One region of the Bacillus sp. EA-CB0995 genome, then DNA from elsewhere that is predicted to be linked to it. Evidence: a T-box and tRNA genes for the amino acid it is inferred to sense, from the RefSeq annotation. Region 1 holds a T-box; the other holds one or more tRNA genes.
What was found. A T-box is a leader RNA that pairs with one kind of tRNA and senses whether it is charged. The one in region 1 lies ahead of trpS (tryptophan--tRNA ligase), so its partner is inferred to be a tRNA-Trp.

Region 1 (22,520 bases):
TATATGGGGGCATTTTTTCTTGATTTCGCAATCGTTGCAGCATTAGTCATTGGGATTACCGCAACAGTCGGAATTATCACAAATGGGATTGGAGAAAAATTGTTTGGCGGTAAAGACAAAATGAAATTCGTAGATAAATCCTCTGAAGTGCAAGCTGGTTGGAATAAAGTTGGCGGTAAAGGTATTTATAAAAAACATACGTACTAAAAAATGAAGCAGGATTGGAATCCTGCTTCATTTTTATGCTTATTATTTTATTCTAAACTAACAAGTTTAAAGCTCTCGTTAATTCAACTAATAATCCGTAAAGAATGACGAGGCAACCTCTAGGATCAAAAATTCATTTTACTTACTTACAGAAGCCCACTTAAAGCTTAACTCTGGACCATATTTATTGATGTAAATATCCTGTATTGTTTCACGCTGTAAATACGCTCTTCCACGTTGGTATATCGGTGCAATAACTGCATCGTCGAATAACATTTTCTCTGCACTCAATAAATTGTTCCAACGACCTTGTAAGTCTGAACTATCTTGTTTACCTTTTGTAATAATTTCATCATACTTAGGATTTGAGTAACCCATTTTATTCTGTGCACCGTTTGTCACAAACATATCAAGGAATGTCATTGCATCTGGGTAATCTGGTCCCCAACCGCTAAATGAGATGTCATAATCACCGCTGCTCTCTAATTTTAACAATTGCGCAAAAGGTTGTGTTTTAATATTCACTTTTAAGCCTGGTAAATTCTTTTCTAATTCACCTTTTAAATACTCACTTGTTTTCTTTGCAAATTCTGTATCAGAGTTTAATAACGATAATTCAATTGTATCTTTTCCAAGTTCTTTTTTACCAGCTTCCCAATACTTCTTCGCTTCTTTCGCATCAGCTTTTACAAGGTTTCCATTCTCTTTGCGGAAATCTTTTCCGTTTGGCCCCTTAACAAAGTCAGCTGGAATTAAACCGTATGCTCCTTTTGAGCCGTTATTCAATAGTGTGTTTACCATTGATTCGCGCTCAAAGCCCATGGAAATTGCTTTACGAATATTTTTATTCGCTAAAGCTGGATTTTTTCATTTAAACGTAAGAAATATACTGTTGGATCGCTTGTCGTTTTAAAATCGCTACCTTTTTTATATTTATCTACAAATTCTGCCGATAAATAAACACGGTCAACTGCGTTTGTTTCATATAAATTTACCGCTGTTGCTGTATCTTTTACGATATTATAGTTGATTTCCTCTAATTTGACTGTTTTATTATCCCAATAAGATGGGTTTTTCTTTAACTGGAAGCTTTGCTCATGCTTCCATTCACTTAATACAAATGGTCCATTATACAATGTTGTATTTGCTTCCAATCCGTGCTTCGTTCCTTGTTCTTTCACATATTTCTCATTAAGAGGATAGAACAACGGATATACTGTTAAATCTACAAAATATGGAACTGGATTGTCTAGTTCTACTTCTAATGTATAATTATCAACTGCTTTTACACCTAATTGTTCTGGCGGCAATTGTTTCATATTGATTTTCTCTGCATTCTTCACATCAAACATTATGTAAGCAGATTTTGCAGTTGTATCTGGATTTACTGCTCGCTGCCAAGAATACACAAAATCTTTTGCGGTTACTGGGTCACCATTTGACCATTTTGCATCTTTACGTAATTTAAACGTATATTTCTTTCCATCTGCTGATTTTTCATACGACTCAGCAACACCTGGAACTAATTTATTATCTTTTCCAAGACGATATAACCCTTCCATTGTATTGTTCATTACATTTGAAGATGTTCCATCTGTTGTTAATGTTGTATCCATCGTTGGAAGCTCAGCTGTTTCAACCAGGTTAATCACCTGTTTTGCACTACTTGTGTCCCCTTTTGCTTTCGCTTGCGAGTCTTCTTTTGTATATCCGCAAGCTCCTAGAATCATACTTACTGTTACTGTTGATGCAAGTAGCATCGGCACCTTTTTCTTCATGTATTATACCCTCCCCCAAAATGTTAGCCCTTTCACTAAAAAGTTAAAAAAGTAAATAAGTTCTAACAATTCATATTATACACATAAATAAGTTATTTGTATATTCATTTTACTATCTTATTAAAATTTTCTGTTAATACTAAATGTTCTGTAATCGTTTTATACGTCTGCTTTATTTGACCTTTAATTATTTTTTAATTTATTTAAATTATTAGAATATAATTATTCTGTTTTTATAGTATATGGTTTTTGTTCAATGATAAAAAAAGAACGAATGATTTACATATTCGTTCTTCTAAGAATTTAAAAAAACGAGCACATTTTTCATGTGCTCGTTTTCTCTTATTGATAAATTTCTTTATATTTCTTATATTCAGCTTCTGAGCAAAGAATAAAATGCCCCGGGCGAACTTCTCGCATCTTTGGCTCTTCATTACCATATTGATGCTGAGATGGATCATACACGATACGTTTACGATTGCGCTCATAATCTGGATCTGGAAGTGGAATTGCAGATAATAGTGATTTTGTATACGGATGAATTGGATGCTCATATAACTCTTCACTCGTTGCCAGCTCCACAATTTTCCCGTGATACATAACACCGATGCGATCACTAATATATTTTACCATTGATAAATCATGCGCAATGAATAAAAATGTTAGCCCTTTTTCTTTTTGCAATTTTTTCAATAAGTTAACTACCTGTGCTTGAATCGACACGTCAAGCGCTGAAATTGGCTCATCCGCGATAATAAAATCCGGTTCTACTGCTAGCGCTCTCGCAATTCCAATACGTTGACGTTGTCCGCCAGAGAATTCATGAGGGAAACGACTTGCATGCTCACGGTTTAGACCAACTGTTTCAAGCAACTCGTACACACGCTTCATACGATCCTCTTTGTTCTTTGCAAGACCGTGAATATCAATACCTTCTGCGATAATGTCTCCAACGCTCAAACGTGGGTTTAATGATGCATACGGATCTTGGAAAATCATTTGCATTTTACGGTTAAATTTCTTTAATTCAGCACGGGATTTTTTACCATGCACATTTTCACCATTAAATAATACTTCACCTGCTGTTGCATCATATAAACGAATGATTGTTCTTCCTGTTGTTGATTTACCAGAACCAGACTCTCCTACAAGTCCGAATGTTTCTCCGCGGTAAATATCAAACGTAACATCATCAACTGCTTTTACAACTCCACCGCTCACATTAAAATGTTGCTTTACATTTTTTACTTCAATCAATTTCTCACGATTATTAGTCATGCTGTTCACCCGCTTTCATTTGTCGAATACGTCTTTGGACAATTTCAGGCGGCTCCACATTCGGAGCTTGTTCATGAAGTAGCCACGTTGCTGCATAATGTGTATCACTTACCTTAAATAAAGGTGGGTCCATTTCAAAATCAATCTTTAACGCCTGTGGATTACGCGCTGCAAACGCATCACCTTTTGGCGGTTTTAATAAGTCTGGCGGCGTTCCTGGAATTGCATACAATTCCTCTTCCTCACCATCTAAACTTGGCATAGAAGCTAATAATCCCCATGTATACGGATGTTTTGGGTTATAGAAAATCTCATCAACTGTTCCAATTTCTACAACTTTCCCCGCATACATAACAGCCACGCGATCCGCCACATTCGCAACAACACCTAAGTCATGCGTAATAAAGATGATAGCTGCTTCTGTTTTTTGCTGAATATCTTTCATTAATTCTAAAATTTGCGCTTGAATTGTTACGTCAAGTGCAGTCGTCGGCTCATCGGCAATTAGTAATTTTGGGTTACAAGCAAGCGCCATTGCGATAACAACACGTTGTCTCATACCACCTGAAAATTGGTGTGGATATTGTTTTAAGCGCGCTTCCGGATTTGGAATTCCAACAAGATCAAGGAGCTCTAACGCCACTTTGCGAGCGTCTGCTTTACTCATTCCTTGATGCTTAACGAGACCTTCCATAATTTGGTTTCCGATTGTCATCGTTGGATTCAATGATGTCATTGGATCTTGGAAAATCATCGCAATTTCTTTTCCGCGAATTTGCTGCATTTCTTTTTCTGTTAACTTCGTTAAATCACGACCATCAAAAATAATTTCTCCTTTTTTAATACGCCCTGGTGGCTTTGGAATTAAGTCCATCAACGCTTTAGATGTAACGGATTTACCGGAACCAGACTCCCCTACAATCGCTAACGTTTCTCCTTTTTTCAAGTCAAAAGTAACTCCGCGCACCGCTTGTACTTCACCAGCATGTGTGTCAAAAGAAACATGTAAATCTTTTACTTCTAATAATGTTTTCATCATTCGCTCTCCTTTCTTCCTTATTTACGCATTTTCGGATCTAACGCGTCGCGTAAACCGTCTGCTACTAAGTTAAATGCTAAAATTAACATACTAATTACGGCCGCTGGAATAAACATCATATGCGGATATGTTTGAATTGACTTGTACCCATCACTTACTAGAGAACCTAATGATGCTAACGGTGGCTGAATTCCAAGACCAATGAAACTTAAGAAAGCTTCTCCAAACACTGCACTTGGAATTGTGAACATTGTCATAACAATGATAGAACCCATTAAGTTTGGCACTAAATGTTTGACAATTAATTGTGTATTTGTTGCTCCAAGTGTGCGTGATGCTAATACATACTCTTGATTTTTCATTTTCAATACTTGTCCACGAACAACACGTGACATTCCAATCCATCCTGTAAGAGCCATTGCAAATGTAATCGATAAAATACCAGGATCCATTATAATTACCATTAAAATTACGATAATTAAGTACGGAATACCATTTAATATTTCAACAAAACGTTGCATTAAATTATCAACGCGGCCCCCGTAGAATGCGGAAATACCACCATATGCAACCCCGATAACTAAATCAATTGCCGCTGCTAATAATGCGATATATAAAGATACTCGTGTTCCTTCCCACGTTCTTGTCCAAATGTCGCGGCCAAGATCATCTGTACCAAACCAGAAATACTCTTTAATATCTCGTTTTTCATATTGGTCTACACCGTATTGATCCACACCATCAAACGGCAGCCAATGAATATTCTCTAACACCGGTATTCTCGGCGGCATTTTCGCACGGTTTAAATCTTGATCTTTATAAGAATACTTACTCATCATCGGGCCAAAAATCGCTAATAACGCAATTATAAGGAGAATAACCATTCCAAAGACTGCACCTTTATGTTGAAACAGACGTCTTCTTACATCCTCCCAAAATTTTATACTCGGACGGGCAATAACTTCATTATCAGTATTGCTGCGATTTGCTGGCTGAAATAAATCTGGAGATATTTTTTGGATATCTTTCATTATTTTTTCCCTCCCGCTAAACGAATACGAGGATCAACTATACCGTATAGTATATCGACAATAAATATAACAAAAATGAAAACTGCACTATAGAAAAGGGTTGTACCCATAATAACTGTGTAGTCGTTCAATGTTATAGACTTAACGAACTGTTCCCCTAAACCTGGTATAGCAAATACTTGCTCAATAACAAGTGTTCCTGTCATCAAGTTAGCAACCATTGGACCTAAAATTGTAATAATCGGAATAAGAGCATTTCGTAACGCATGTTTTACAATAATTACACCTTTACTAAGCCCTTTTGCTTTTGCTGTTAAAATATAATCAGCCTGCATAACCTCAATTAATTCTGTACGTGCAAAACGAGCAATTGTAGCTGTTACGCCTACAGATAACGCAATCGTCGGTAGAATTGTGTATTCAAACCCTTTCCAAAATGCTACCGGCAGCCATCCTGCTTGTACTGCTACATAATATTGTAATAATGCTGCAAAAACGAATCCTGGTACAGACATTCCGAGTACCGAAATGAATGTCGCCCCGTAATCAGCCCATGTATTCGTACGAAGAGCTGCAACAATACCTAGTAATAATCCCATAAAAGTTCCTAAAACAATCGCTTGCAAACCTAATTGTGCTGATGGACCAATACGACTAACAACCATATCTGTTACTGGACGGTTATCATACTGGAAGGACACCCCTAAATCTCCTTGAACTAAATTCTTCATGTAGTGCACATATTGTACTGGTAGAGGATCATTTAAACCATACTCTTCTAAAATGATTTCCCTTTGTGCTGGCGATAACTTCTCTTGGTTTTTAAGCGGAGAACCCGGCAATAATTTCATTAAAAAGAATGTTAATGTTGTGATTAAAAATAATGTAATAATCATGTACGCGAAACGTTGCAATGTATAACGTCCCATAACTAGCACCTCCCCATTTTCTCAAAAGCAATAAGATAGTTTAAAATATTCTTACTATTATTGATTTAAAATAAGAGCATATGCCCATCATAGGCGTATACCCGTTGTAACCGATGGAGTAAAGTATATTATTGTTGGACAGAAGCCCACTTGTAAAAAAACTTGCCGCCATAATTACGTTTAACAACATCTTTTACAGCACTTTTTTGCATATATGATGTCCCCTTTTGGAACACAGGAGCAATAACTGCATCCTCTTGAATTAAAACTTTCTCAAGTTCATTCCAACTCGGTATAACTCTTCCATTGTATCGTTTAACACGTTAGAAGATTCAGAATATTATAACTAAATAAATCCATTGTCGGAATTTCAGATACTTCTGTTAAATTTAACTCTTGCTTCCCATTGTTATTACTTGTTGCTTTCCCTTCGCTTGCTTTTTCTCTTTTTATCCGCAAGCTCCTAGCATGCTAACTATTAATGTCGATGCAAGGAATAATAGCAGCTTCTTCTTCATGTTGTATTGCCTCCCCTAAGTGCACCCCCTATGCCCTCACTATGTAAAAATGCAGAATTGAAAGAATAATCTCCAAGTTTCTACAATTTTCATTATACATATAATAAGGCGATTGTGAATATAGTTTTTTATTTTTTTGTTAAAATTTTTAAACTAAAATGTTTTTTTTGTATCTTTTGTAAAGATAGAACTTAACATTGTAGTTATCTAATTGCAACAAAATACGAAATTATGTATATTTTTCTAAAAATTCTTTATAGTACTCATTATAACTTTTATAGTATAATAATTCTAGTAATTTTTTTGTGGAGGTGAAGCATTTGAATACGCTTTTTTCACGTATTAGTATATTAACAGGCATCACAATCACGATTTCTTGTGCATGTGCTTTTATCCTTTCTACTTCCTTTTTGTTGAATTTTGTCAATATTATGTTTTATATCGCCTTAATCTTTATTATTATCGGAGGATTTCTATTTTTATTTCAGCGTGGTTTTTTCAATGTAACAATGTATTCTTTTAAGAAATTAGGTCGATCAAATAAAAAAGTTGAATCTTTAATTGAAGGCGAAGAAAAGCGTGATCCGAAAGAAATATTGTACCGCACATATTCTTTTGCATGGACATATCCTATCGTTATTACCGGTATCATATTAGGAGCACTTTCAACAATCATTAGCTTCACTGTTCTTATATAGTTTGCAAACCAATCATTGTGTGTTATAATAGTGCGAAAATATTTACTTACAAATTTATATGCATGCGATGAGAAAGAAGAGTACATATTGAAGCAATTTCAGAGAGCTTGTGGTCGGTGAAAACAAGTAATTGTACAGTATGGAATGGGCTTTTGAGCACCAAACCGAAACGCTTTAGGAGTAGGCTTTGGCGTTACATCCAACGTTACAATGGATAAAGAGATTTTGCTTAGCAAAATAATTAGGTGGTACCGCGGTCCATTCGTCCCTATTTTTAGGGATGAATGGGCTTTTTTGTATTCAAAAGCGAAAGCGGCTCGTTCAGAATTACAAGGCGCTAGAACTCTAGGCCGAAATATTGAAAGATGAAAACTATACAACTTTTTAAGGAGGACATACATATGTCAGTTATTTTTTCAGGCATTCAGCCAAGCGGAACAATTACACTTGGTAACTATTTAGGAGCAATGAAGCAGTTTACAGAACTGCAAAATGAACATGATTGCTATTTCTGCATTGTAAACCAACATGCAATTACTGTACCGCAAGACCCAGTACAGCTTCGCAAAAATATTCGCAGTCTAGCAGCATTATACTTAGCATGCGGCATCGATCCTGAGAAATCTACATTATTTGTACAATCAGAAGTTCCGGCACACGGTCAACTTGGATGGATTATGCAATGTACTGCGTACGTAGGTGAATTAGAACGTATGACACAATATAAAGATAAGTCACAAGGAAGAGAATCTGTTCCGGCAGCTTTATTAACATACCCACCATTAATGGCAGCAGACATTTTACTATACAATACAGAAATTGTTCCAGTTGGGGATGACCAAAAACAACATATTGAGTTAACACGCGATTTAGCAGAGCGTTTTAACAATCGTTATCGCGAAGTGTTTACAATTCCAGAAATTCGCATTCCAAAAGTAGGCGCACGCGTTATGTCATTAACAGAACCTACGAAAAAAATGAGCAAATCAGATCCAAATCCAAAATCTATGATTAGCTTACTTGACGATCCAAAAACAATTGAAAAGAAAATTAAAAGTGCTGTAACAGATTCAGACGGCATCGTAAAATTCGATAAAGAAAATAAACCAGGTATTTCAAACTTATTAACTATCTATTCTTCTTTCTCAGGTAAAACAGTGGAAGAGTTAGAAGCAAAGTATGAAGGAAAAGGATACGGCGACTTCAAAGGCGACTTAGCACAAGTTGTTGTAGAAGCAATCCGTCCAATTCAAGACAAATATAATGAACTCATTAATTCTCCTGAATTAGATGAAATCCTTGATCAAGGTGCTGAAAAAGCAAACCGCGTCGCAATGAAACAACTTCGCAAAGTCGAAAATGCAATGGGATTAAGCAGAAAACGAAGATAAGGAAGAAAAGCGAAAGCGGCTTATTCAGAATCGTAGGACGTTGGAGCCCACGACCGAGAAGTGTTCTTTACTTCGACCGAGGGGGCGAAACGACCCGAGATTCTAGCCGCTGGAGCTAGACATCTAGAAAAGCGGAAGCGACTCGACTACTCGCATGCTGAATATTATCGAGAAGTCTTTATCCCGCAGTAACGGGCAGTAAAGGCTGGAGAAGAGCAGGGAAGAAAACTGCCCGTAAATGCGGGATTGGTGAGAGCTTTCCATCAGTGAGAAAAGCATCACTGATGGAAGTTTCACTTTATATTCTGTCGAAGCGCCGATATATCGTGAATAACGCCGATATCTTTGTGAACACACAAAAAAGGGAATGATCCGAAAAAGCACCTTACGTGCCTTTTGGATCATTCCCTTTAATTTACCTTTTGCTCATTTTCCATTTCCCACAGCTTTTCAAAGAACGGTTGTCCTCTCACAAGTCGTTCACAAAGCTGTTCATGTTTATCTGACCAGCCATACTTTGCTTCTTCATATAAACGGTTCCATACTTCTTCAAATGTCAGATGTTGCACAGATGGATATGCTGCTGGATCCCATTCTGTATACCAATAGCGAATCTCCGCTGGGTTCTTCGTTGTATGTAGTTGATCTAGCGTCATAAAGAGCAGTTGTTTTAATTGTCTTTCTTTCCGTGTTAGCCCATTCATCATATGCGGAGAAGGTGATAAAATATGATGTTCCTTTTGTGATGCCTCCACTTCAAAATCATATGTTTCTGCCTGTACGTTTTCTACCATTTCATACACCATTTGCTCTTGTCTTGGAATCAGTCGACTTTTGCGTATTGGAATATTGTATCCAATTGTATCAATTGCAATAATTCCTTTTCCATCTGATACAACAAAACAATACTCTTGCTGCAGTCGTTCATGGTTTTTTCGAATATACGCCTTATGATGTACGTCTTCCAATAGTTTTGGCGGAAGCTCTAGCAATTCGTTCTCGATGTAATGATATAATGCGGAATCTACTTTTAATAATGGTACTTGATCTAACAATTCGATCGTATCATCCTTCCGCCATTCATAGAAATGACAGACGTTATACCCGTTTTCTTCACCTTCAAACCAATTTACCCATACATCATGCAGATATAACATTGCTTTCCCCTCACTTCACAACTGTTTGTAGCTCTCATTATGGTCATCTTTCGTAAAATTTATTCCAATGGAGGAAATATATTCTTATTATTAATTTCTTCATTGTCTTTCATCTTTCATCCTCATAAGGTAAAACTTTCATCGGTAAATATCTTCCCCGCTAATAATGAGTAAAAAAGGTAATACCATGCCATCTATCTTCTTTATTTTCTTTAAATCTTAAGATGGATACTTACTACCTATTGATACGTGATGAAGTGAAACTTCCATCAGTGGGGTTTTACGGGCAGTTGTCCCCCACCTATCTTCCTCGCTTCTCTCTAAATCTTGAGGTGGGGGTCTTACTGCCCGTTAATGCGGGATAAAATAAAAAAACTTAGCGACAGCTAAGTTCATACATCATTCTTATGATTCAAAAGAAACTGCCTCTTTTAAAATGGTTTTAGCATCCATTTCTAGTAAAGCATTTGTATTATATTTCTTATGCCCTACACAATCCTTTACGATATGAAATCCTACAGCATACCCAAGCATTTTCGGATAGAGCCTCCATCCATTTAACAACACATCATGCTCCCTTGTACCTCGCTTCACATCACACCTATCTAGTATATACCGATGCCAAAACATAATTGCTTCTTCTTTGCCATAATAAGACACCCAAGGAGCATGGTAAGAATCTCCATACCTTTCGTACACAGCTTGTTCTGCTAATCCTTCCATAACCATCGTATCCAAAATAGTATACTGTTCTTCTATCACCTTACTTTCATGGATACGACATATGTGGTGATATTCATGAGTAAGTAATGCCTTTAACTCAGCAATCGAATTTTGTGAACTTACAAATAAAAATAAAGCATTTCGCATTGCTAATCCTGTTTTTCCATTATATTCTCGCTGAACCGTCCGATTATACGGATCAGATAATAAAATAAATACCGGTATATCAGGTCCTTTCAACCATTTCCGCAATTCTTTGTACTCTACTGCCAATTGCTCCCATACTCGTTCTTTTTGCAATATGTCAATTTCTTTCTCTCCATCTACTACTGGGCGAAACATTCCCTTTGAAACAAGAAATCGATACAAAGGTTCTTTTTCGAGCGGAATATATTTTGTTAACTTCTCACAAATTTTTTCTGGTTTCCAGTAATGCTCGCGCATCAATTCTGCCGTTCGAAACACTCCCATCTCTCTCCCCCTTTGTTTCATACATATGCAGCTATGGGGAAGAAAGCAAAAAAAGTGCAGATTTTCATCTGCACTTTTTTCTTTTTTATTTATATGCTTTAAATACTAATGCTGCGTTATGACCACCGAAACCTAATGAGTTACTTAATACAGCACGTACCTCTTGTTGTCTTGCTTTATTTGGTACACAATCTAAGTCACACTCTGGATCTGGTGTTTCATAGTTAATTGTTGGCGGAACAATACCATCTGTAATTGTTTTAACAGATATAATCGCTTCTACCGCACCAGCTGCACCTAGTAAATGTCCTGTCATTGATTTTGTTGAGCTTACTGCTACTTTATATGCATGTTCGCCAAACACTTCTTTAATTGCCATTGTTTCATACTTTTCATTCGCTTCTGTACTCGTACCGTGCGCATTAATATAATCGATATCTTCCGGCTGAAGACCTGCATCTGCTAACGCTTGACGCATCGCACGTACACCGCCTTCACCGCCAGGAGCGGGCATTGTAATATGGAATGCATCACCTGTTGCACCATAACCAGCGATTTCTGCGTAAATATGAGCACCGCGTGCTAGTGCATGCTCTAACTCTTCCAAGATAATGATACCAGCACCTTCGCCCATAACAAAACCGCTGCGATTTTTATCAAACGGACGGCAAGCCGTTGCCGGATCTTCATTAAATGTTAATGCTTTAGCAGAACTAAACCCTGCAAATGCTATATTTGTTAATGGTGCTTCTGCTCCGCCCGTAATCATTGCATCCGCATCACCGCGCTGAATTACTTTAAATGCATCACCGATTGAATTGGCTCCTGATGCACATGCTGTTACTGAACAAGTATTGATTCCTTTAGCTCCTGTAGCAATCGACACTTGACCAGCTGCCATATCGGGAATCATCATCGGTACGAAAAATGGACTTACGCGACGTGCACCCTTTTCCATATATACTTTAAATTGTTCTTCGTATGTTTCCATACCGCCAATTCCAGATCCAACCCATACTCCGATACGCGGAGCATTCTCTTCTGTGATTTCTAATTTCGCATCTTCTACAGCCATTTTTGCAGCTGCAACAGCATATTGTGTAAAGCGGTCCATACGACGCGCTTCTTTCTTATCGATATATTTCTCGACTTCAAAGTCGTTAACTTCCGCTGCTACTTTTGCCGGAAATTGCTCTGCATCTAAGCGTGTAATACGTCCAATTCCAGATACACCTTGCTTAATGTTGTTCCATGCAGTTTCTACATCATTTCCTACAGGAGTAACTGCTCCTAATCCTGTAATTACAACACGCTTTTTTCCATACAAAATACACTCCTTTTCTCTCAGTCCTTATTTACCCCAACGAAGAGCAACCGCTCCCCAGGTTAATCCGCCGCCAAAGCCAACTAATATGATAAGATCACCATCTTGAATGCGTCCATTTTGTAATTCTTCTACCATAGCAATTGGAATCGAAGAAGCTGACGTATTCCCAAACTTAGAAATTGTTGTACTCATCTTCTCCTGAGGTAAATTTAATCGCTCTCTCGCCGATTCCATAATACGAATATTTGCTTGGTGAGGCACTAAAAAGTCCACATCTTCTTTCGTAAGGTTTGCTTTTTCTAAAACACGAAGGCAAGAATCACCAAGTTGACGAACAGCAAATTTAAAGACTTCTCTGCCATTCATCATAACATATTCATCACGATAAAGGTGTTTACCACCACTTCCATCCGCTCCTAATTCAAATGAAAGAATACCTTTTCCTTCTGAAACAGCTCCCATAACGACAGCACCTGCTCCATCACCAAATAAAACTGCCGTATTTCGGTCATTCCAATCTACAATTTTAGATAATTTATCGCTACCAATTACTAATATATTTTTATAAGTTCCAGTTTGAATAAATTGTTGCGCTGTAATCATTCCGTACATAAAACCAGCACAAGCTGCACCTAAATCCATAGCTGCTGCATGCTTCGCTCCAATTTGTTCTTGAACTACACAAGCAACCGCCGGAAACGAACGATCCGCCGTTACTGTTGCAACTAAAATAAGATCAATTTCTTCCCCGTTCATCCCTGCATTTTCGAGTGCTTTTTTTGCAGCTTCCACAGCCATATGTGAAGTATCTATTGTATCATCGGCAATTCGTCTTTCTTCAATTCCCGTTCTTGTACGAATCCACTCATCAGATGTATCCATCACTTTCTCTAAGTCGTGATTTGTGACAACCTTTTCCGGCACATATCTCCCGATCCCTAAAATGCCTACATTCACATTACAACCCTCCATTTTATATCAATTCTTATGACTTGGTACTAATTTTAAATGATAAACTCCCTTTTGTCTATATAATATTAATTTGATATTTTATAATATGCTGCAATCCTTTCGTGGAAATCACGCAATTCTGGATACGACTTTAAGTTAGACAACATGCCTTGAATAACTGGAACTCGCGGATGCTTCATTTTCATTTCTGACTCTAGCACATCTAGTGTAACCAGTAATTCATCATTTCCTAATTGGTCTACTAGCGTACGTTTTAACGTAATAATTTCATTTACAAATGATTCTTCCATATGTCCGTTCATTACATTCCCATCGCACAAAAAGTGATTGAGTTCTCGTTCTAAAATAACCGGTTTTTCATTTGAACGTTGTAACCCCGCTACAATATCATCCATTCTTTTTAATATAAATCTCACCATATATGCTATATCTACATTTACCACATTAAAGATAACCGACTCCAAATACCCATGCGATATCCCTTCTAGCATAATAATTACATCAATAAGATAAGGAGCAATCTCTTCCCCATAAATAGCAAGTAAACCATCTCGGTGAAAAGCATGTGATTCTAATCTCATTCTCGTCATAAATGTTTCTACTTCTTTATTAAAAGGAATCGCATTTTCCCTCATACACATAATAATGAATTCTCTTTTTTGTTGTAATTCGTAAAACTGACAATGTAATTGTTTTTCAAATTTCTCACGTGGAGGTAATGATTCTTTTTCAATACCCCTCATTTTATTTTGAATCCGATCGTAGTAATATTCCAACGTTGCCAATACTAAAGTGTCTTTCGATTTAAAATGTAAATAAAATGCGCCTTTGGAAATACCGCATTCTGTTGCAATTTCTTGAATAGACGTCGCACTAACACCCTTCATTGCAAATAATTTAATTGCTGTTTCAATAATTAACCGTTCTTTTTCCTTCATCTTTTTCTCTCCTAAAAAAACACTCTTATTCGCATTATGACTCATCGGTCAAAAATTGCAAGTATTTCTCAACATTTTATCCCTCTATTAGCAGGAAATAAGACCCTCACCTCAAGACTCAGAGAAGATAAAGAAGATAGATAAGGGATGAAGAAGCCTCCGTTGCTGGAAGTTTCACTTTGCATCAGTCCTTTCAGTTGACCGTTGACCGATCAGTCAGTTATACTTTGTTCGTTATGACCAATTAGTCAGTTTTGATAAAAAGGAGTGTACAGATGAAGAAGATTATTAACTTTTCGTTAAATAACAAGTTCGCAGTCTGGTTATTAACGATCATTATTACGATTGCAGGAATCTATTCTGGTCTTCGCATGAAGCTAGAAACAATCCCGGATATTACCACACCACTTGTAACAGTAACAACTGTTTATCCTGGTGCTACTCCAGCTGAAGTAGCAGAAAAGATTTCGAAACCAATCGAACAACGACTGCAAAACTTAAATGGGGTAAACGTTGTAAGTTCCTCTTCTTTTCAAAACGCATCTTCTATTCAAGTAGAATATAATTTTGATAAAAATATGGAAAAAGCAGAGACAGAAATTAAAGATGCACTCGCTGACTTACCTTTACCAGAAGGCGTAAAAGAACCGAAAGTTTCTCGCCTTAGCATCAACGCTTTTCCTGTTATGTCATTAAGTGTGACAAGTAAGAATGAGTCTCTTGCACAGCTGACAAAACGAGTGGAAAAAGATATTGTTCCAGGCTTAGAAGGACTAGACGGCGTTGCATCTGTTCAAATTTCAGGTCAACAAGTTGAAGAAGTACAGCTTGTCTTCAACGAAGAGAAAATGAAAGAATTAGGGCTAAGCGAAGATACAGTTAAGAACATGATTAAAGGTTCTAATGTTTCTATGCCGCTAGGACTGTATACATTTAAAGATAAAGAAAAATCAGTTGTTGTAGATGGCAACATTACAACATTAAGCGCTTTAAAAGAAATGAAAATCCCGCTTATCCCTTCTACAAACCAAGGAAGTTCACAGGGGCCAACTCAGACGCAGCAGCCTAATATGAATTCCGCTGCAATGGGACAAGGATTAGCAATTCCAACTGTAGAATTGCAAGATATTGCCGACATTAAACAAGTTGGGAAAGCAGAGTCCATCTCGCGTACAAACGGAAAAGATGCAATCAGCCTTCAAATTGTAAAAGCTGCTGATGCGAATACCGTTGACGTTGTAAATGCTGTAAAAGATAAAGCACATGACTTCGAAAAGAAATTTGATGACATCGAAATCATTTCAACATTTGACCAAGGTGCACCAATTGAAAAATCAGTAAGCACAATGTTAAGTAAAGCTATTTTTGGTGCTATTTTCGCTGTTATTATCATCATGTTGTTCTTACGTAACATTCGAACAACGCTTATTTCCGTTGTTTCAATTCCACTTTCTTTATTAATTGCAATTTTACTATTAAAAGAAATGGATATTACATTAAATGTTATGACGCTTGGGGCAATGACCGTCGCTATCGGCCGCGTTGTTGACGATTCAATCGTTGTTATTGAAAATATTTACCGGCGCATGGCTTTATCCAACGAAAAATTAAAAGGAAAAGACTTAATTCGCGAGGCAACGAAAGAAATGTTCGTTCCGATTATGTCATCTACAATCGTAACCATCGCGGTCTTCTTACCGCTTGGTCTTGTTAAAGGAATGATCGGTGAACTATTCTTACCGTTTGCTTTGACAATTGTTTTCGCCTTATTAGCTTCTCTTCTTGTAGCTATTACAATCGTTCCGATGATGGCGCATTCTTTATTTAAAAAAGAAAGTACCAAAGAAAAACAGCAACATACTCACGAAGAGCGACCAAGTAAACTTGCTAATGGATATAAACGCCTTCTAGAATGGGTATTAAACCATAAAATTATTACATCTAGCATCGCGGTTTTATTATTAGTGGGAAGCATTGCTCTTATCCCAATTGTAGGCGTAAGTTTCTTACCATCTGAAGAAGAAAAAACAGTAATTACATCTTATAATCCAGCACCTGGACAAACATTACAAGATGTCGAAAGCGTTGCAACAAAAGCAGAAGATTACTTTAAGAACAAGAAAGATGTAAAAACGATTCAATTCTCACTTGGCGGAGAAAACCCGATGAGTCCAGGTAACTCAAACCAAGCATTATTCTTTGTTCAATATAAAAACGATACAAAGAACTTTGAGAAGGAAAAAGAAAAAGTTGTTAAAGACCTGCAAAAGATGACAGACAAGGGAGAATGGAAAAATCAAGACTTCTCATCTAGCGGAAGCAGTAATGAAATTAAGTTATATGTATACGGCGACAGCTTACAAGAGATTGAACCTGTCGTAAAAGACATTCAAAATATCATGAAAAAAGATAAAACGTTAAAAGATATCGACTCTAGCCTTGCAAAAACATACGATGAATACACATTAGTCGCAGATCAAGAGAAATTAAGTAAGCTTGGACTAACTGCTGCACAGGTAGGCATGGGACTTTCCGGCTCTCACGAACGCCCTGTCTTAACAACAGTAAAAGAAGATAACAAAGAGATGAACGTGTATGTTGAGGTTAAAAAACAAAATTACGAAAACATCGATGATTTAACAAATCGAAAAATCCAAACACCGCTTGGCACAGAAGTGGCTGTAAAAGATGTTATGACCGTAAAAGAAGGTGAAACATCTAATACAATAACAAGACGTGATGGCCGCGTATATGCAGAAGTAACTGCAAAACCAACAACAGATGATGTAGCAAAAACTTCTAGAAACATTCAAGAAGAAGTAAATAAGATGGACTTACCATCTGGCATCGATGTTTCGATGGGCGGTGTATCTAAAGATATTCAAGAGTCCTTTACACAACTTGGCTTAGCCATGTTAGCTGCGATTGCGATTGTATACTTCGTTCTTGTTGTAACATTCGGCGGGGCACTAGCACCATTAGCGATTTTATTCTCCCTTCCATTTACAATAATCGGTGCCGTTGTTGCCTTATTAATTTCCGGTGAAACATTAAGCGTCTCTTCAATGATTGGTGCCCTCATGTTAATCGGTATCGTTGTCACAAACGCTATCGTACTCATTGATCGTGTCATTCATAAGGAACGCGAAGGGTTTACAACACGCGAAGCATTACTAGAAGCTGGTGCAACAAGATTACGCCCAATCTTAATGACAGCTATCGCAACGATTGGTGCCTTACTTCCACTTGCACTAGGCTTTGAAGGAAGCGGCCTTATTTCCAAAGGTCTTGGCGTAACAGTAATCGGGGGATTAACAAGTTCTACGCTATTAACGTTATTAATTGTACCGATTGTATATGAAGTATTAAGCAAGTTGAAACGAAAAAATAAAGTGGCTGAATAAAAAGCGAGACCTTTCCATCAAGACGGAAAGGTCTCTTTTACATATTCATTTTTCGACCGGTAAGTCACTTCTATGAGAATACAACATGACCGCTACTTGCTTTCTCCTTTTGTTTTAAGCCTTGCATGTGGCAGGAAAAGGCCCTGACCGTTTCTATGCATGGCCAGATGCTCTTGCCCACCTAAAAAGAAGGCGGTTTTTATGTTGGTTTTTCAATTGGTATTTATATAGAAGTTATATTACTCTCCTGCGTCCGCTTTCCCAAGCTCGTACGCTTCACTCATAACCTTCATTAATAATTCCAATACAGGCTGTGCTTTTGCCATATCCAATGCAATACCGTTATCATCTAAAATTGCCTTTGCTTCCGGCAAATGTTTCATTGCGATTTGTAAAAACTGCATGTTTTTTTCGTTCATATTTTCTCATCCTTTCAACATCAAAGCTTTCTTCTCTAGTTTACCATGTGTTGCTGTCCTCATATAACTCCTTATATTGTTTTATATGAGAAATTTGACGTTGTAATCCGTCTTCTAATGCCATCTGATTTATAACAATCTTCTCTGTTTCCTCACCGTTTGGGCACTCTTTATGATGTATTTGAATTTCACCTGTTTCCTGTAATAGTTCAATGCCCTTTTGCCACTGATTTTCTTCCCCGCTGCAAAGAGAGTATATTTTGATCCCCGTCCTTTTTCCACTAAATTCATATAAACATCTAGCAACATCTTCAACATACAATAGGTCATATGCACATTCTTCTACGGGAACAGAAATAGTCTGTTGCTTTATCTGCGAAAGAATTACATGCTGGTATGTCATAAACAACGGTTGCCACGGTCCATATACTGTCGGGACACGTAGTATGCAATAATCTGCACCACCCTTTTTTACTTCTCTCTCAATTTTTGAAAAAAGCATACTATTTTCCTCATTGCTGCAAGCCTGATTCGATTCTATAGAAGATAAAACGATTAATTTTGTTTCTTTTCTTCTGCAAAAACTCTCAAATCGCTTTACATATTGCAATATAGTACGTTCGTTTCGAAAATCCTTTTGCTGATTTGGCTCACATAAGCAAAAATACGCAGCATTAATATCCGCTTCCTCCAACATTGCCCATCCTTCATCACCCCGCAACGAAAAATACGTAAATAATGCATTACGGCCAATTAAACATAATTTTTCTTCATTCATCTTGGACATACTGTTCATATTATCAAAATCAAATGCATATACTTCAACTTCTTCTTCAAGAAACTTCTGCACAAGATGATAGCCTATAAATGTTAACGCCCCAACAACAATTACTCGTTTCATTTTCTCTCCCTCCTCAAATGCACGAAAAGCTCCTTATGTATAGGAGCTTTATAAATCTTCATACCACTTAAAAAACTGACACGCATTTTGTGCTACTTTATATTTTATATCTTGTAGATGAAAGGATAATAAAGTTGGGCAATTCTCTTGCAAACGTTTCTTTTCATATTCCCTAAGCAACTGTTTTCGTTCTTTTTTTCTTGAATAGAGACAAATATTTTTACCGGAACAGATGATACTAAATACGGAAATGCTTTCTTTTCAATTTTCTGTTCTAGATCTGATTCTGTCGCATCATATGCTTGCATCAATTCACGAATTAACCGCTTATAAAAAAATTTGTGCTCTTTTTCAAGTTCAACATGTGCCGGTAAGTGAATACATGGATTAAACATGAGAACAGATCGAACACACTCTGGATATTGTTTCATCATTTGCAGGGCAACAAGCGCTCCCATTCCTTCTGCTATTATATGAACCTTTTCGTTCAAAATCTCCTTCTTCATGACAACATGATACAATCGCTTCGCCAAACGAACTGCCTGTTCATTCCCCCAATGTCTCCCAAATAAATTAGAAGAAAAAATCGTATAACCTTCCTTTCGCAATTCATTTAACAAGTGTAACCGACCTGCATGCTGAAGCCATAAACTTGTACCATTCTCAATAAAATAATTGTAATCACCTAGCAGTAATATACCGAATCCATTCGGCTTTTCCGGCAAGTGAATCACACATGGCTCTTGTTCTAAAAAGAAAAAACGTTCCTTAATACTCATACCTCTCCCGCCTTATATAACAACATCAAACTTACTCTTTTATAATGTATGATGCTAATAGCAATTTGCTTTTCAAAAACATCAAATATTTTTTTATATTCTTTTTAGAGTTATGTTACAATAAAAATAAATTGAACGAATAGAGGTGTGAAAAGATGCGTGTAATTTGGGCCTTTATCTGGTCGTTCCTGCTTGTGCAAATGATGAGCTACGTACTAAGCTCTATGACGCCAGGCGTTACATACGATTTCCAACAAGCGTCTATTTTTTCTGTAATTCTTACTGTACTTATAGTCGCACTGGGAGCATTAATCCCAAACGAGCCTGCACAGCAGCATTAATAAAAAAGAGTCCGGGAATGATCCGGACTCTTTTTTATTCAACTTCTACAACTAGCTCGTTATTTAATACATCAATTAATACATGACTATGATCTGTAATTGTACCTGCAATGAGTTCACGCGCTAGCTTCGTTTCAACTTGACGCTGTACGTAGCGCTTTAACGGACGTGCACCGTACATTGGATCGAATCCCGATTCTACAACAAACTCTTTTGCTGCATTTGTTAATTCAACCGTAATATGACGGTCTGCTAAACGGTTTTGCAACTCTTTCACAATTTTATCGACAATACCTTTTATCTCATTTGTTGTGAGTGGTTTAAATAAAATAATTTCATCCACGCGATTTAAAAATTCCGGACGGAAATGACCGCGAAGTTGTTTCATCACAAGATCTCTTGCTTCATCTTGAATAGAACCATCTTCTCCCAATCCTTCTAGTAAATATTGTGATCCGATATTGGACGTCATAATAATTACTGTATTTTTAAAATCAACTGTACGTCCTTGCGAGTCTGTAATACGCCCATCATCTAACATTTGCAGTAAAATATTAAACACTTCCGGATGCGCTTTTTCAATTTCATCTAATAAAATAACCGAATATGGTTTACGGCGTACAGCTTCTGTTAATTGTCCGCCCTCTTCATACCCGACATATCCAGGAGGCGCTCCGATTAAACGTGATACTGCATGTTTTTCCATATACTCCGACATATCGATTCGAATGATTTGTTCTTCGCTATCAAATAATGACTGTGCCAGTGTTTTCGCAAGTTCTGTTTTCCCAACACCTGTAGGTCCTAAGAAAATGAATGAACCAATCGGACGATTTGGATCTTTAATACCAGCACGGGCACGTAACACCGCGTCTGCCACAAGACCGACCGCTTCTTCTTGTCCGATAACACGCTCTGATAAAATTTGCTCTAAACGAAGCAGTTTTTCACGTTCTCCTTCCACGAGCTTTGCAACCGGAATACCAGTCCAACGCGATACGATATTTGCAATTTCTTCTTCACTTACTTCTTCACGAAGAAGACGGTTATCTTCCCGCTTATTGGCATTTGCTTCTTCCGCTGCTTTTAGCTCTTTTTCTAGAGCTGGAATTTTGCCGTGACGAAGCTCTGCCGCCTTATTTAAATCGTAATTCCCTTCCGCTTCTTCTAACTCACGGCGCAAACGCTCCAGACTTTCACGTAAATCCCGTACTTTATGAATTTCTTCCTTCTCTTTTTGCCACTGCGCTCTCATTCCACTCGCTTTTTCTTGTAAATCGGATAACTCACGCTGCAATGTTTGCAGACGCTCCTGACTTCCGCGGTCCGTTTCTTTACTAAGCGCAGCTTCTTCAATTTCTAACTGCATAATACGACGTGTTATTTCGTCCAGTTCTGTTGGTAATGAGTCAATTTCTGTACGAATCGTTGCACATGCTTCATCAACTAAATCAATCGCTTTATCCGGCAAAAAGCGATCGGAAATATAACGATCTGATAACATCGCTGCGGCTACAAGAGCACGATCATGAATATTAACACTGTGATAAATTTCAAAACGTTCTTTTAAACCGCGCAAAATAGAAATCGTATCTTCAACCGTTGGCTCTTCTGCTAATACTTGCTGGAAACGACGTTCTAATGCCGGATCTTTCTCAATATATTTCCGATATTCATCAAGTGTCGTCGCTCCGATGCAATGCAGCTCCCCGCGCGCTAACATTGGTTTTAACATATTCCCGGCATCCATTGCTCCCTCTGTTTTCCCAGCCCCCACAATGGTATGAAGCTCGTCGATAAATAATAAAATCTTTCCTTCACTTTTTTTAATTTCATTTAAGACTGCCTGCAAACGCTCTTCAAATTCACCGCGGAATTTTGCACCCGCAACAAGCGCACTCATATCAAGCGCAAAAATAGTTTTATCCTTTAATCCTTCCGGTACATCTTTACGGACAATACGCTGTGCCAATCCCTCAACAATTGCTGTTTTCCCAACCCCAGGTTCACCAATTAATACAGGATTATTTTTCGTTTTACGCGATAAAATGCGAATAACGCGCCGAATTTCACTATCACGTCCAATAACCGGATCAAGTTTTCCTTGCCGTACTTCTGCTACTAAATCACGGCCATATTTTTGCAAAGCTTCATATGTTACTTCTGGATTTTGACTTGTCACTCTTTGATTCCCCCGAACTTCTGTTAATGCTTGTAAT
Region 2 (7,352 bases), 400 kb from region 1:
TGTAACGATTTGGGCACTGTCTCAACCAGAGACTCGGTGAAATTATAGTACCTGTGAAGATGCAGGTTACCCGCGACAGGACGGAAAGACCCCGTGGAGCTTTACTGTAGCCTGATATTGAATTTTGGTACAGCTTGTACAGGATAGGCGGGAGCCTTTGAAGCCGGAGCGCTAGCTTCGGTGGAGGCGCTGGTGGGATACCGCCCTGGCTGTATTGAAATTCTAACCTACGGGTCTTATCGACCCGGGAGACAGTGTCAGGTGGGCAGTTTGACTGGGGCGGTCGCCTCCTAAAAAGTAACGGAGGCGCCCAAAGGTTCCCTCAGAATGGTTGGAAATCATTCGTAGAGTGCAAAGGCATAAGGGAGCTTGACTGCGAGACCTACAAGTCGAGCAGGGACGAAAGTCGGGCTTAGTGATCCGGTGGTTCCGCATGGAAGGGCCATCGCTCAACGGATAAAAGCTACCCCGGGGATAACAGGCTTATCTCCCCCAAGAGTCCACATCGACGGGGAGGTTTGGCACCTCGATGTCGGCTCATCGCATCCTGGGGCTGTAGTCGGTCCCAAGGGTTGGGCTGTTCGCCCATTAAAGCGGTACGCGAGCTGGGTTCAGAACGTCGTGAGACAGTTCGGTCCCTATCCGTCGTGGGCGTAGGAAATTTGAGAGGAGCTGTCCTTAGTACGAGAGGACCGGGATGGACGCACCGCTGGTGTACCAGTTGTTCTGCCAAGGGCATAGCTGGGTAGCTATGTGCGGAAGGGATAAGTGCTGAAAGCATCTAAGCATGAAGCCCCCCTCAAGATGAGATTTCCCATAGCGTTAAGCTAGTAAGATCCCTGAAAGATGATCAGGTTGATAGGTTCGAGGTGGAAGCATGGTGACATGTGGAGCTGACGAATACTAATAGATCGAGGACTTAACCATATAATATGTATACTACATTGATGTTATCTAGTTTTGAGAGAATATAAAAAAACTTGTTGACTTTTTCAGTGAATCGAGTATAATAATGATTGTCTCAATTGAATACAGTCTGGTAATGATGGCAGAGAGGTCACACCCGTTCCCATACCGAACACGGAAGTTAAGCTCTCTAGCGCCGATGGTAGTTGGGACTTTGTCCCTGTGAGAGTAGGACGTTGCCAGGCAAATGGAGGATTAGCTCAGCTGGGAGAGCACCTGCCTTACAAGCAGGGGGTCGGCGGTTCGATCCCGTCATCCTCCACCATATATATTTAAATGTCGGAGGGGTAGCGAAGTGGCTAAACGCGGCGGACTGTAAATCCGCTCCTTCGGGTTCGGCAGTTCGAATCTGCCCCCCTCCACCATCTTGATGGGCTATAGCCAAGCGGTAAGGCAACGGACTTTGACTCCGTCATGCGCTGGTTCGAATCCAGCTAGCCCAGCCATTCAAGAGCCATTAGCTCAGTTGGTAGAGCATCTGACTTTTAATCAGAGGGTCGAAGGTTCGAGTCCTTCATGGCTCACCATTTTTAAAATGTAATATGCGGGTGTGGCGGAATTGGCAGACGCACCAGACTTAGGATCTGGCGCCTTTGGCGTGGGGGTTCGACTCCCTTCACCCGCACTTTTAATTAAATAAGCAATCAGTCATATATGTTTTGCGGAAGTAGTTCAGTGGTAGAATACAACCTTGCCAAGGTTGGGGTCGCGGGTTCGAATCCCGTCTTCCGCTCCAATTTTCAATATGACGCCGGGGTGGCGGAACAGGCAGACGCACAGGACTTAAAATCCTGCGGTGGGTGACCACCGTGCGGGTTCGACCCCCGCCCTCGGCACCATATGCGCCCGTAGCTCAATTGGATAGAGCGTTTGACTACGGATCAAAAGGTTAGGGGTTCGAGTCCTCTCGGGCGCGCTTTATTAACGGGAAGTGGCTCAGCTTGGTAGAGCACCTGGTTTGGGACCAGGGGGTCGCAGGTTCGAATCCTGTCTTCCCGATAGTTTTAAAAAATGGGGCCTTAGCTCAGCTGGGAGAGCGCCTGCCTTGCACGCAGGAGGTCAGCGGTTCGATCCCGCTAGGCTCCACCATTAAAGCTTCATATATACGGAGGTATACCCAAGTTCGGCTGAAGGGATCGGTCTTGAAAACCGACAGGCGGCGAGAGTCGCGCGGGGGTTCGAATCCCTCTACCTCCTCCATTTTTTATTTAAAAGAATATTATATCATCGCGGGGTGGAGCAGTCTGGTAGCTCGTCGGGCTCATAACCCGAAGGTCGCAGGTTCAAATCCTGTCCCCGCAACCAATGGTCCCGTGGTGTAGTGGTTAACATGCCTGCCTGTCACGCAGGAGATCGCCGGTTCGACCCCGGTCGGGACCGCCATTTACATAAAGGCTCGGTAGCTCAGTCGGTAGAGCAGAGGACTGAAAATCCTCGTGTCGGCGGTTCGATTCCGTCCCGAGCCACCATTTTTTTTTGTAAACTAGCCGGCTTAGCTCAATTGGTAGAGCAACTGACTTGTAATCAGTAGGTTGGGGGTTCAAGTCCTCTAGCCGGCACCACTTAGGGGCATAGTTTAAAGGTAGAACAGAGGTCTCCAAAACCTCCGGTGTGGGTTCGATTCCTACTGCCCCTGTAAGAAATATGGGCCTATAGCTCAGCTGGTTAGAGCGCACGCCTGATAAGCGTGAGGTCGATGGTTCGAGTCCATTTAGGCCCACCATATTCCGCAGTAGCTCAGTGGTAGAGCTATCGGCTGTTAACCGATCGGTCGTAGGTTCGAGTCCTACCTGCGGAGCCATGGCCCGTTGGTCAAGTGGTTAAGACACCGCCCTTTCACGGCGGTAACACGGGTTCGAATCCCGTACGGGTCACTTCAAAAAGAGTCAGCACCATGCTGACTCTTTTTTATTTGAAGAAAATGATATTATATATTATGCCTTCTACATCTTTGATTAATAATCTCCTTATAAATATATAAATATGTTTATCCTACTACTCCCGGATTTACCTTAAGGCTCAAAGGAGTCAAAGAAGGTAGCTGGATGATATAAATACCCATAGCTCATTTTGATAGTAAGTTTATTTTTAATATGTTATGAAATATTTCATTTTTTATTGTAAATAATGAAGGATTTTGTATTATTTTATATAATTAGGAAAGAATATAGTGCATTATATTTCATCAATTGACTATTTTAGCTAAACTGATGAATAAAATTATTATTTTCTCTCCTCAATCCTAATGATCTTAGATGGATCGTCATATTTAAGAATACCCCATTTAGTTTGTTCTATGGCTAGTGACTAAAAGTCTAATTGTGACCTTAGCCGGTGCTGTTTAGAAAATTCTCCGAGGTTGGCAAAGAGCAATTTCCTTTGTTTTTATAGAAATGAGCGTATCTTATTGTATTTATCTTTCTAGGAAGCGCGAATTTAAATGAGGAGAATTGGAAAGGCTAAAGTGTGTAAAGGAGGGTATTTATGACAACCGTTCGAGAATTGATGAGCACGAATATTGTACATTGTACGCCGCTAGATAATGTATATGAAGCAGCTGTGAAAATGAAAGAAGAAGATATAGGAATGATTCCTGTTGTAGAGAATGACCAAGTTATTGGTCTTGTAACAGATCGTGATTTAGTTGTGAGAGGGATTGCAGAAAAGCATCCAGGTTCTAATCAAATTACAAATGTTATGACAACACAAATTGTTTCAGTGTCTCCTGATGACTCTGTTGAAAAAGCGACAGAGTTAATGGCACGTTACCAAATCAGAAGATTGCCGGTAATTGAACATGGGCAAATTGTGGGAATGTTATCACTTGGTGATTTAGCAACAACTAAATATGCAGATGATCAGGCGGGTGTTGCCTTAAGTGAAATATCAGAGGATACAAAGTAAAGAATAGAATATTTTATACTAGTCTTTATCTCGCTATTCGCGGGCAGTAATACTCCCATCTCAAAATTTAGCAGAAAACAAATTATGTAAGGGGTAAACTGCTAGCATGTCCCCGATTGGTTTCACTAATAATCCGTGGGGGATGAAGCCCTCACGGATTAAAGTTGTACTTTATCCCGCTATTCGCGGGCAGTAAGACCCCTACCTCGAGATTTAGAAAAAGCGAAGAAGATAGGTAGGGGATGAAGAAAACCTCCACTGATGGAAGTTTCACTTTATGTAAATTACTTTTGAAATTATTGTTAACAACTAGTATCATATGAAAAAAATGGTATACTAATAAATACAAAGTTTTATATATTATTTTGAATATAATAATATTATTATTAATATAATAATGGGTTTATTAACATGAAAGTATTTGATCATACATATAGAAAACGGGGGGAATTATATGACGATTATGCAAACCGAACCTAATTGGAATTTGGTTACGGATGCGTATGAAAAGCCGGAAAATTTTGCGGATTTACTCTCTTTGCTTATACCAAAGCGTCCAAAAGGAGAAGGAAAAGAACGAACTATTCTGGCTTGGAAAGAAAAAGAATTTTATAAGAAAGAAAATTTAATTCCTTTTATTTTATATGGAATGAAAAAATTACATAATTTACCGAAGTTTCATAAAGATGAAATGCCAACTTTAGTTCGAATTGTTCGTTTATGTCAAGAAGTGGGATGGTATCAACAAGCTTATCGTTTTATGGTTGATGAAGGATTAGAGGAGTTCGTACAAACATCTCTAGATTATGAATCATGGGATGTGTTTACACAAGTAGTTGCTTGGAATTATTTAATTATAAAACAAAAAGTTGCTGAGTTAGACAGCAATGATTACTTTATTTGGGAAAGAATTAAATTTAATGTAGAGTGTATTGAAAAGTATAAGGCACTTTTGTCGCATAAAGAAATGTTGGAATTTATGTTTCTATATCTTTGTAAACAAGCAAAGACATTATCAAGAGAGAAATTAGATGAAGACCTAATGGGTTTAGCAGTATATTGTAATACATATATTTATGATTTATACACACTAGATTTATTGAAAAAATATAGAAAATGCACTGATTTCTTAACATATTATGAACCAAGCCGAGCTGCTGTAGCATGCCAACATGCGGTGATTGCACAAATATCAGATCATCTTAATCCATTAAAGACAACTCATGTTGATGATTATTTATTTGTTATAAAAGAAATAATGGAATATATGTCATTTGAATTTATGAAAAAATATGAGCATTTTATTGGGAAATTATTATCATATGTTCCATTTTTCGAGATGATTCAAGTTCCACAACATGCATATTATTGTGAAGAACTCATGTATATATGTAAAGGAATAGGATATAAAGAGGAACTACTACGCGATTATATATTTATACAATTACCAAATTGTTTTCCTTCCTTTATTAAGCAATTTTTAAAGAATAAGCGCTATGCTTCAATACATGATATTTTATTTTACTGGTGTAGCGATGAACAGCGTATGAACTTAGAAAATAAATATAACTTAAGTTTTATTTATGAAAAATATGCGTGCGGATAAAGTGAGTTTTCCACTAATTTGATGCTTTTTCAACTAATGGTTACATAAAGTTCATTTCTTTGAGAAAGCATACTTTGTCCAGTAAATAAAAAGAAATAGCGTAGAATACAAATAAGGATTCCACTTTATGTGGAATCCTTATTTAATAGTAAATAAAAAAAGAAATTATTATGAGAGAAATCATGCCATATAAAAGGAATTGGCCATTTTTATTTTCTTTAATACCAAAAAATTCATTTATTCTTTCATATAAGTCTAAAAACGATTTTGTTAGACTAGCTTTGGATAAGCGTTGCACCATTTTCCCTCTTTCTATGTTTCTTGATATTGATGTTTACGATGTTCTGGGACATATATATATTGAGATACTATAAGAAGAATAGTCATAAAGAATACAGGGAAAATTGCGGCGGCATTTAGGCCATTATAAATAATGTTTGTTAGTAAAGAACTTATAATGAACAGTGCAGTATATATGTGTGAAATATGGCGTTTTAAACGAATTTTGAATACTTCCATCAGCACTTCACAAGCAACGAACGTAATAGCGATGCTTAAAAATACAATGTTTGTGTTGTAAATTAATAAGCAACAAATGAGACCGAAAAATGCTAAATACTCAATAATTAATGGGATATTGCGTGTCATCTTACATCACCTAACTAGGAAAGGAAGCGGATTTACTGCATTTGTTTTTTCAAAATTCCATTCCCCGTTATGTAATTCAAAATGTAAGTGTTGACCAGTGGAATGTCCTGTATTTCCCATATAACCGAGCAATTGACCCGTTGCTACGTTATCGCCCTCTTTAACCGCACGATTGTTCATGTGAGCATATACAGTTGTATATAAGTTCCCATTTATATGATGGGCAACAAATACAACATTTCCATAGCTTGTAGAATAGTACGACTTAACAACAGTGCCAGGTGCAGCAGCTTGAATTGGAACATTTCCTGTTGCCGCAAAGTCTACGCCATAGTGCATCTGTCCCCAACGTACATCAAATGTTGAGCTCACGTTCCCTTGAACTGGATATTTAAATACAGCTGGAATAGATGGTTTAGCTTGTTGCTGCTGTTGCTGCTGTTGTTGTTGTCCTTGCAATATATATTGTTGTCCAACATAGCCATATCCTGATCCGTAGCGAATTTTATACCATGTGCCAACCTTTCCAACGACTTGTACTTGTGTTCCATTCTTTAAAGAACCAATAACAGCTGTATTTGTTCCTGCACCGCTGCGTACTTTTAATGCTGGAGTAGCAACATAATAAGAGCTTCCGCCTTGTACCGTAACTCCTTTTACTAACGGCTGAGTTCCGTTAGATAAAAACTCTTTCTTTACATAGCCATTTGTTCCGTTATGTATAATTTTATACCATCCATTTTCTTCTTCTTGGACAGTAACAAATTTCCCATTTGGTAATACATCAATAATTTCAGATTGCGTATTTGGTTCAGAGCGAACGTTTAATGCGTCTGAATTAACGATATATTGCTGCTTACTATTGCTTGGTTTTGTTAAAGAAATTGCTTCTTTTTTTACATAGCCAGTTTTATTTTGCGTTTGAATTTTATACCATTCGTCTGTTGTTTCAAGAATTGTAACGGGAGTGTCACGTACAATGTTTTCAATAACGGAATCTGTTGTTTTAGGACTATTATATACTTGTAATGTATTTGTTTTTACATAACCAATTTTCGTTTTTGGTTTTTGCTGCGCTTCTACAGCTTGTACAGTGGAATCTGTCATAGACGGGAGTAAAGAAGCAACTGCTACAGTAGCTGCTGTCATTGCTGCGGCTTTCATATTCATATAATTATAGGCCTCCTTATGTAATAAATTGTTATATTTTAAATTATAATATAACAAT

Region 2: it encodes a tRNA-Trp, which carries the amino acid that the T-box ahead of trpS (tryptophan--tRNA ligase) is inferred to sense. The anticodon was not compared.

Annotation. Positions count from the first base shown of each region.
Region 1 is NZ_CP169269.1:3,641,461-3,663,980, forward strand. It holds gene ACEWFJ_RS18760 (hypothetical protein) at 4-207, shown strand; partial or broken gene ACEWFJ_RS18765 (peptide ABC transporter substrate-binding protein) at 346-1,985, opposite strand; gene ACEWFJ_RS18770 (ABC transporter ATP-binding protein) at 2,328-3,263, opposite strand; gene ACEWFJ_RS18775 (ABC transporter ATP-binding protein) at 3,256-4,299, opposite strand; gene opp3C (oligopeptide ABC transporter permease) at 4,320-5,336, opposite strand; gene opp3b (oligopeptide ABC transporter permease) at 5,333-6,262, opposite strand; gene ACEWFJ_RS18790 (hypothetical protein) at 6,578-6,721, opposite strand; partial or broken gene ACEWFJ_RS18795 (hypothetical protein) at 6,777-6,978, opposite strand; gene ACEWFJ_RS18800 (DUF3899 domain-containing protein) at 7,101-7,478, shown strand; T-box leader at 7,537-7,751, shown strand; gene trpS (tryptophan--tRNA ligase) at 7,880-8,869, shown strand; gene ACEWFJ_RS18810 (YjbA family protein) at 9,280-10,026, opposite strand; gene ACEWFJ_RS18815 (DUF2268 domain-containing putative Zn-dependent protease) at 10,432-11,220, opposite strand; gene fabF (beta-ketoacyl-ACP synthase II) at 11,306-12,547, opposite strand; gene ACEWFJ_RS18825 (beta-ketoacyl-ACP synthase III) at 12,572-13,504, opposite strand; gene ACEWFJ_RS18830 (TetR/AcrR family transcriptional regulator) at 13,585-14,457, opposite strand; gene ACEWFJ_RS18835 (efflux RND transporter permease subunit) at 14,733-17,861, shown strand; gene ACEWFJ_RS18840 (ComZ family protein) at 18,101-18,280, opposite strand; gene ACEWFJ_RS18845 (NAD-dependent epimerase/dehydratase family protein) at 18,321-19,181, opposite strand; partial or broken gene ACEWFJ_RS18850 (alpha/beta hydrolase) at 19,230-19,960, opposite strand; gene ACEWFJ_RS18855 (YjzD family protein) at 20,116-20,301, shown strand; gene clpB (ATP-dependent chaperone ClpB) at 20,336-22,520, opposite strand, start outside.
Region 2 is NZ_CP169269.1:4,052,126-4,059,477, reverse strand. It holds rRNA gene ACEWFJ_RS20935 (23S ribosomal RNA) at 1-927, shown strand, start outside; rRNA gene rrf (5S ribosomal RNA) at 1,036-1,151, shown strand; tRNA gene ACEWFJ_RS20925 (tRNA-Val) at 1,156-1,231, shown strand; tRNA gene ACEWFJ_RS20920 (tRNA-Tyr) at 1,248-1,331, shown strand; tRNA gene ACEWFJ_RS20915 (tRNA-Gln) at 1,338-1,412, shown strand; tRNA gene ACEWFJ_RS20910 (tRNA-Lys) at 1,418-1,493, shown strand; tRNA gene ACEWFJ_RS20905 (tRNA-Leu) at 1,511-1,591, shown strand; tRNA gene ACEWFJ_RS20900 (tRNA-Gly) at 1,628-1,702, shown strand; tRNA gene ACEWFJ_RS20895 (tRNA-Leu) at 1,717-1,805, shown strand; tRNA gene ACEWFJ_RS20890 (tRNA-Arg) at 1,809-1,882, shown strand; tRNA gene ACEWFJ_RS20885 (tRNA-Pro) at 1,892-1,965, shown strand; tRNA gene ACEWFJ_RS20880 (tRNA-Ala) at 1,980-2,055, shown strand; tRNA gene ACEWFJ_RS20875 (tRNA-Ser) at 2,074-2,166, shown strand; tRNA gene ACEWFJ_RS20870 (tRNA-Met) at 2,195-2,271, shown strand; tRNA gene ACEWFJ_RS20865 (tRNA-Asp) at 2,274-2,349, shown strand; tRNA gene ACEWFJ_RS20860 (tRNA-Phe) at 2,360-2,435, shown strand; tRNA gene ACEWFJ_RS20855 (tRNA-Thr) at 2,453-2,528, shown strand; tRNA gene ACEWFJ_RS20850 (tRNA-Trp) at 2,532-2,602, shown strand; tRNA gene ACEWFJ_RS20845 (tRNA-Ile) at 2,613-2,689, shown strand; tRNA gene ACEWFJ_RS20840 (tRNA-Asn) at 2,693-2,767, shown strand; tRNA gene ACEWFJ_RS20835 (tRNA-Glu) at 2,769-2,840, shown strand; gene ACEWFJ_RS20830 (CBS domain-containing protein) at 3,451-3,870, shown strand; gene ACEWFJ_RS20825 (DUF3965 domain-containing protein) at 4,325-5,476, shown strand; gene ACEWFJ_RS20820 (hypothetical protein) at 5,789-6,124, opposite strand; gene ACEWFJ_RS20815 (SH3 domain-containing protein) at 6,131-7,294, opposite strand.